One region of the Aeromonas sp. TS_SC_11 genome, then DNA from elsewhere that is predicted to be linked to it. Evidence: predicted binding sites of a transcription regulator. Region 1 holds the regulator's gene; the other holds the start of a gene.

Region 1 (3,209 bases):
GGGTCAAAAGAGGCTCCCATAATCACTGGTCAGCCGGGCTGGGCCATAAAACAACAGCCCCACCATCAAGGTGGGGCTGTGAGACAAGGGCCAGGAAACATCAGGGTTGTTGTCTGCGGCGCTCATGGGCGCGCTTTGTCAGGGCACGCAGCGGTATGACGGGAGCGGTCCAGGGAAGATCCGTTTGTCCCGTGTCGCTATGACGGTGAAACAGCCGCACCAGGCGGACTATCTTGTCTTTGGGGCAGCCAAGCCAGACAGTCCAGCAGGCACCCTTGTGATGTACCCAGAGAGCATAGAAACGGGTCATCCGGTTACCCTTGATGAAACGGGTGATGGAAGAAGCGGGCGATGCCAGACCCGGATCCCATGGCGAGCTTGAAGCCATACCTGTCCTCCTTGACCAACAGGTCACGCCGGTCGGCATCGACAGCCCCCTTGGGTGGCCAGATCGATGACTGCCGCGTGTCGACTGCGCAGGTGTGCCTTTATTCTCCAGACGGCAGATGCCGCCGGTGCAATGCTGGCCACCCTCCCTTCTATCCCGCGAACGCCTCCATCTAACTGGGCTGGTAGCGCCCTTGCTGTCCGGCGCGCCGCCTGAGGCTGTTGTTATGCATCCCTGCTGACCTTGATTCCTGCCACCTGCCAAGTGGGAGAGGATCGTCTTGTCGAGCATTCGGGGCAGATCAAGCAAGTGACTGCCTTAGCCAAGGATATATCTGAAATGAGCCGGATGCGGACGGGCGAGACAGACAAAAATCACGGGTATCAGGATCTGATTGAAATCATGGGGAAAGGGGTACAGAAGCGAGACGGCCTCCCGAGGGAGGCCGTGCTGTTACATCCAGTCGGCGTTGCGGATTACGCCGACGGCCAGTCCCTCTATGGTGAGTTGCTGGCAGGAGAGATCAACGGCGATGGGTTCAAGCTCTTCATTTTCAGGCAGCAGCCACACCTGGCTGCCCTTGCGCTGGAAGCGCTTGACGGTGACGTCTTCGTCGAGACGTGCCACCACCACCTGGCCGTTGCGCACTTCCTGGGTCTTGTGGACGGCCAGCAGGTCGCCATCCAGGATGCCGATGTTCTTCATGCTCATGCCTTGCACCCGCAGCAGGAAGTCTGCCCGCGGATGGAACAGGGCGGGATCCACCTGATAGTGGCTCTCGATATGCTCCTGAGCCAGTATGGGTTCACCGGCCGCGACCTTGCCGATCAGAGGCAGGCCTGTCTCTTCCAGCACAGCTTCCTCTTCAATCAGCAGGCGGATGCCACGAGAGGTCCCCGGCATGATCTCGATGACCCCTTTTTTGGCCAGGGCCTTCAGATGTTCTTCGGCCGCGTTGGCCGACTTGAAACCAAGCTTCTGGGCAATCTCGGCACGAGTCGGCGGCATGCCGGTCTCGCTCATATTCACCTTGATCAGTTCCAGCACTTCGGCCTGGCGTGGGGTAAGGGGTTTCATAACATTGGCACCTGTTTTTTTATACAGCACACTGGCAGTATATACAGTGCAGTGGCCAAGGCAAGGCGCGGCTGACATTTGTCGCGGCCAACCCCTTATTTGCCATGGTTTTACGGCTGCGCAGCCGACTCATCGTACCTCTCGGCGACAAGCCGCCGGTGATTTGTTATGCTCACGCCGCATTTTTTTGGAGAGCAGACGCACATGTCCCTTGGACAGAAGATTTCCAGAGCCATCTTGCAATGGCCGGTCAGTGGCTTGGTCAATCACAAGAGCCTGCCGGAAAATCCCATCACAGAGCTCAAGCTGGATCCAGCCAGACCCATAGTCTATGCCCTGAAAACCAGCTCGATCACCGACCTGATGACACTGCAACAGTGCTGCGAGGATCTCGGCCTGCCCGGTCCCTTCACCCCGCTGGAGCTGAACGGTCAGTTGCTGCCGCGCTATGTCTGTCTGGACCGCCCGCCTCCCCTGTTCGGCAAGCGCAGCAAACCGCTGCCTTTCTTGCAGGAGTTCCACCAGCTGCTGGATCTGCACAAGCAGGATCCGGCACTGGATATCCAGGTGGTGCCCGTCACCCTGTTCTGGGGTCGCGCCCCCGGCCGGGAAGGGGAAGAGGCCTCCGGCTGGAACATCATCAGCAGCCTGGCACCGAACCGCCTCAAGAAGGCGCTGATCGTGATCCTCAAGGGCCGCGAGAACCTGGTGCGCTTCTCTCCGCCGCTCTCCCTGCGTCAAATGGCCGACAAGCACGGCACCGACGAGGCTATCGCCCACAAGCTGGCGCGGGTGGCCCGCACCCACTTCAGCCGCCAGCAGCTGGCGGCCACCGGCCCCAAGCTGCCTAACCGCAGCCTGCTGTTCAGGCAGTTGCTGGATTCCAGCGTGATCCAGCAGGCCATAGAAGAGGAGGCGCAGCGCGAGGGCATCAGCCTGGAGAAAGCGCAAAAGCGCGCCCACGGTTACATGGACGAGATCGCCTCCGATTTTTCCTACCGGCTGATCCGCCTCAGTGAAAGCTTCCTCGGCTGGCTGTGGAACAAGCTCTATCGCGGCCTTTCGGTCAACGGCGCCGAGAAGGTACGCCAGCTGGCGCAAGAAGGGCACGAGATCGTCTATATGCCCTGCCATCGCAGCCACATGGACTACCTGCTGCTCTCCTACGTCATCTACCACCAGGGGATGGTGCCGCCCCACATAGCGGCGGGCATCAACCTCAACTTCTGGCCGGCGGGCCCCATCTTCCGCCACGGCGGCGCCTTCTTCATCCGCCGCACCTTCAAGGGCAACCCGCTCTACAGCACTGTATTTCGCGAATACCTGAACCTGCTGTTTGCCAAGGGTTATTCGGTGGAGTTCTTTACCGAGGGTGGGCGCTCCCGCACCGGTCGTCTGCTGCCACCCAAAACCGGCATGCTGGCGATGACACTGCAGGCCATGATGCGCGGGCTGGACAGACCCGTGACCCTGGTGCCCGTCTATCTGGGCTACGAGCACGTGATGGAGGTGAACACCTATCACAACGAGCTCAAGGGTAGCCGCAAGGAGAAAGAGAGCTTCCTGCAGGTGCTCGGCATACTGCGCAAGCTGCGCAACTATGGCCGCGGCTTCGTCAACTTCGGCGAACCCCTGACCCTCAACAGCTACCTCAATGAACATGTGCCCGAGTGGAAGGACCACATAGGTCAGGAGGAGCGCCCAGAGTGGATGGCACCCACAGTCACCCGGCTGGGCGAGCTGC
Region 2 (3,209 bases), 1.4 Mb from region 1:
GCGCCGGAAGATTGCGAGTTCTACATGTGTGGACCTCCCGTCATGAATGCTGCCGTCATCAACATGCTGAAAAACCTCGGTGTTGAAGACGAAAACATCCTGCTGGATGACTTTGGTGGTTAATCAATGCACAGTGTTGTAAAGACCTGGCTAGCCTTAGGGCTAGCCTTTTTCTTGACGGGGTGCGGTCAGGAAACGGTCCAATCCAAGCCGGAGATCCACATCACCGGCAGCACCATGGGTACCTACTATTCCATCAAGGTGGCGGATAACGTCATCCAGGATCCGGCCAAGTTTCAGGCCGAGGTCGACATCCTGCTGGAGCGGGTCAACGACCAGATGTCGACCTATCGTCCCGATTCCGAGTTGTCGCGCTTCAACCAGCACAGAAGCTCGACCCCTGTGGTGGTCTCTCGCGATACCGCCCGGGTAGTGACTGAATCCCTGCATCTGGGCCGTGAGAGCCGGGGGGCGCTTGACGTTACCGTTGGCCCCCTGGTCAATCTGTGGGGCTTCGGACCGGATGCGCGTCCGACCAGGATCCCCTCCGAGGAGCTGATCACCCAGACCCGTCAGAAGACTGGTCTGGGCAATTTGCATGTGATCACCTCCGCCGATGCCGATACGTTGCAAAAAGATATTCCGGACCTCTATGTGGATCTCTCCGCCATTGCCAAGGGCTTCGGGGTGGACAAGGTGGCCGAGTATCTGGAGTCCATGGGGTCTCGCAACTATCTGGTGGAGATCGGTGGCGAGCTGCGGATCAATGGCGTCAACGGCAAGGGGCATCCCTGGCGCGTGGCCATCGAGAAGCCGACTGCCAATGCCGGCTCGGTGCAGGAAGTGATAGTGCCGGGGGACAACGGGGTTGCCACTTCAGGCGAGTACCGCAATTACTACGAAATGGATGGCCAGCGTTTCTCCCACACTATCGATCCCATGACGGGCAAACCTATCCAGCATCGCATGGTGTCGGTGACCGTCATTCACCCTTCCTGCATGACCGCAGACGGGTTGGCGACCGTGTTCATGGTGCTCGGGCCCGAGAAGAGCCTGGCGTATGCCAAGGAGCGCGGACTGGCGATCTTCGTGATCACCAAGACGGCCGATGGTTTTGACGAAGCCTATTCAGATGCGTTCAAACAGTACCTGGTTAGAAAGTAAGGGGCACCAGCATGCAGATTTTTCTGATCACCTTCGGGGTATTTCTGGTCGTTGTAGTGGCCATGGCCATAGGTTACATCTTCCAGAAGAAGACCATTTCCGGCTCCTGTGGCGGACTGGGCACTATAGGTATCGAAAAGGAGTGCGATTGCCCGGAGCCCTGTGACAACCGCAGGAAGAAGATGGCCAAGGAAGAGGCCCGTCGCAAGATGCTGACCGATAACCGGATCATCTGAGCGGGCCAGGGTTTTCGAGTTGTACTCGGGCCAAGGCTGAATGGTAGGCGGGCTGACCTTGGGGTCAGCCCGCCTTTTCTTTGGCGGGAGGGGGATTCAGTAGTCGTATTGATGACAGGCTTTCTTTTTGAACTCGGCCTTCCAGCGCGCCAGTTCCTCCCGTGTTCCCAGCTCATCCCCTTGCTTGATGGCCTTCTCCAGTGTCTCGATGCGATCATGCAGCCAGCTGCATTCGGCGGTCGGGTGGTCCTTGGTACCGCCAAGCTGCGGCAGCAGACAGAGTCCCAGTCCTACTCCCAGTCAAAGTGCTCTCATTCCTTTCCTCCTTGTCATTTGTTGTGAGTGGTGTCTTAAGAGTCTATGCCTGTTCGTTGTTTCATGCCGATGGCAGAAACGGGTGCGCTGGGTTAGCATGGGTGAGTTAACTGTTTATCCGTACAGTGGTATGCGCAAAATCATTCACATCGACATGGACTGCTTTTATGCGGCGGTAGAGATGCGGGACAACCCGGCTCTGCGGGACGTACCCTTGGCGATAGGGGGCTCTTCCGATCGGCGGGGGGTCATCTCGACCTGCAACTATGTGGCGCGCCGTTTCGGGGTGCGCTCCGCCATGCCAAGTGGCCTGGCCAAGAAGCTCTGCCCGCCGCTCGTACTCATACCGGGACGAATGGCGGTCTACAAGGAGACCTCTCGTCAGCTGCGCGCCATCTTCTTGCGTTACACCGAGCTGGTGGAGCCGCTTTCGCTGGACGAAGCCTACCTCGATGTCACCGACAGTAACTGCTGTGGTGGCAGTGCCACCCTGATGGCGGCCGAGATCCGCCAGGCCATAGTGACCGAACTGGGGTTGACCGCTTCGGCCGGGGTCGCACCGAACAAGTTTCTGGCCAAACTCGCGTCGGAGCAGCGCAAACCCGACGGCCTGTTCGTGATCCGGCCAGAGGAGGTGGATGAGTTCGTGCGCCAGCTGCCTTTGGCCAAGTTACCGGGGATTGGGCGCAAGACGGCTGAGCGGCTGGAGTCCCAGGGACTCTATTCGTGTGAGGATGCGAGAGTGCTCAGCAGTGATGAGCTGATCGCCCGGTTTGGCAAGTTGGGGGAGATGCTGACTGGCCGGATCTGGGGCCGTGATGATCAGCCGGTGCAGGCGCAGCGGATCCGTAAAACCATTGGCGTGGAGACAACGCTGGCCAGCGATGTGCTGGATGAGGCCGCCTGCTGGCAGGTACTGAGCCAGCTTATTCCCGAGCTGGAGCGTCGTTTTGCCGCTGGCTATGCCAGGGAGCAGTTGATGGGGCAGGGGATCAAGCTCAAGTTCGCCGATTTTCAGCAGACCACTGTCTATCGCCGTGGCGGCTATCAGCCCGAGCTGTTTCACGATCTGCTCCATGAGGGGCTGCTGCGGGCGCAGGGCAAACCCATTCGATTGCTCGGGCTGGTTGTGGGCTTGCCTCGTGACGGGGAAGTTAACCAGCTGAGCCTGGATTTTGCTTGATTAGGTTAAGTTTTTGTATCCAAAACCGATACACTGATCACATCTGTATGAGCTAGGAATGGTGGCATGAGTTCTCTTTCTGTTCAGGGGCGGATCACCCTGATCGCCGGTTGTTGTTTATTGGCCAGTGCTGGTGCCCTGGTTGCCTCTTCTCTTTATAGCGCCGCCCGGATGCAGGATCAGGTGCTGACCTCCACCACTGAGGAGGCGCAACGCTCGGCCGAAAACTGGATGAAGGCGATGGGATCCGAGCAGGCGGCCAAGGTCACCAGCTATCTGGATGAGGCCTATTTTCGTACCACTCTGCTGGC

Evidence for each region. Region 1 encodes LexA, which represses DNA repair genes until DNA is damaged. Its sites were predicted from a motif close to ANCTGTNTNNNNANACAGNT; they were not measured.
Region 2: the regulator LexA is predicted to act here: its motif matches at 1,824-1,843, upstream of dinB (DNA polymerase IV).

Annotation. Positions count from the first base shown of each region.
Region 1 covers NZ_CM170470.1:914,438-917,646, forward strand. The annotation lists gene AC1P02_RS04345 (hypothetical protein) at 101-388, opposite strand; gene lexA (transcriptional repressor LexA) at 842-1,465, opposite strand; gene plsB (glycerol-3-phosphate 1-O-acyltransferase PlsB) at 1,670-3,209, shown strand, end outside.
Region 2 covers NZ_CM170470.1:2,271,727-2,274,935, forward strand. The annotation lists gene nqrF (NADH:ubiquinone reductase (Na(+)-transporting) subunit F) at 1-123, shown strand, start outside; gene AC1P02_RS10785 (FAD:protein FMN transferase) at 127-1,164, shown strand; gene nqrM ((Na+)-NQR maturation NqrM) at 1,176-1,400, shown strand; gene AC1P02_RS10795 (hypothetical protein) at 1,497-1,700, opposite strand; gene dinB (DNA polymerase IV) at 1,846-2,898, shown strand; gene AC1P02_RS10805 (methyl-accepting chemotaxis protein) at 2,965-3,209, shown strand, end outside.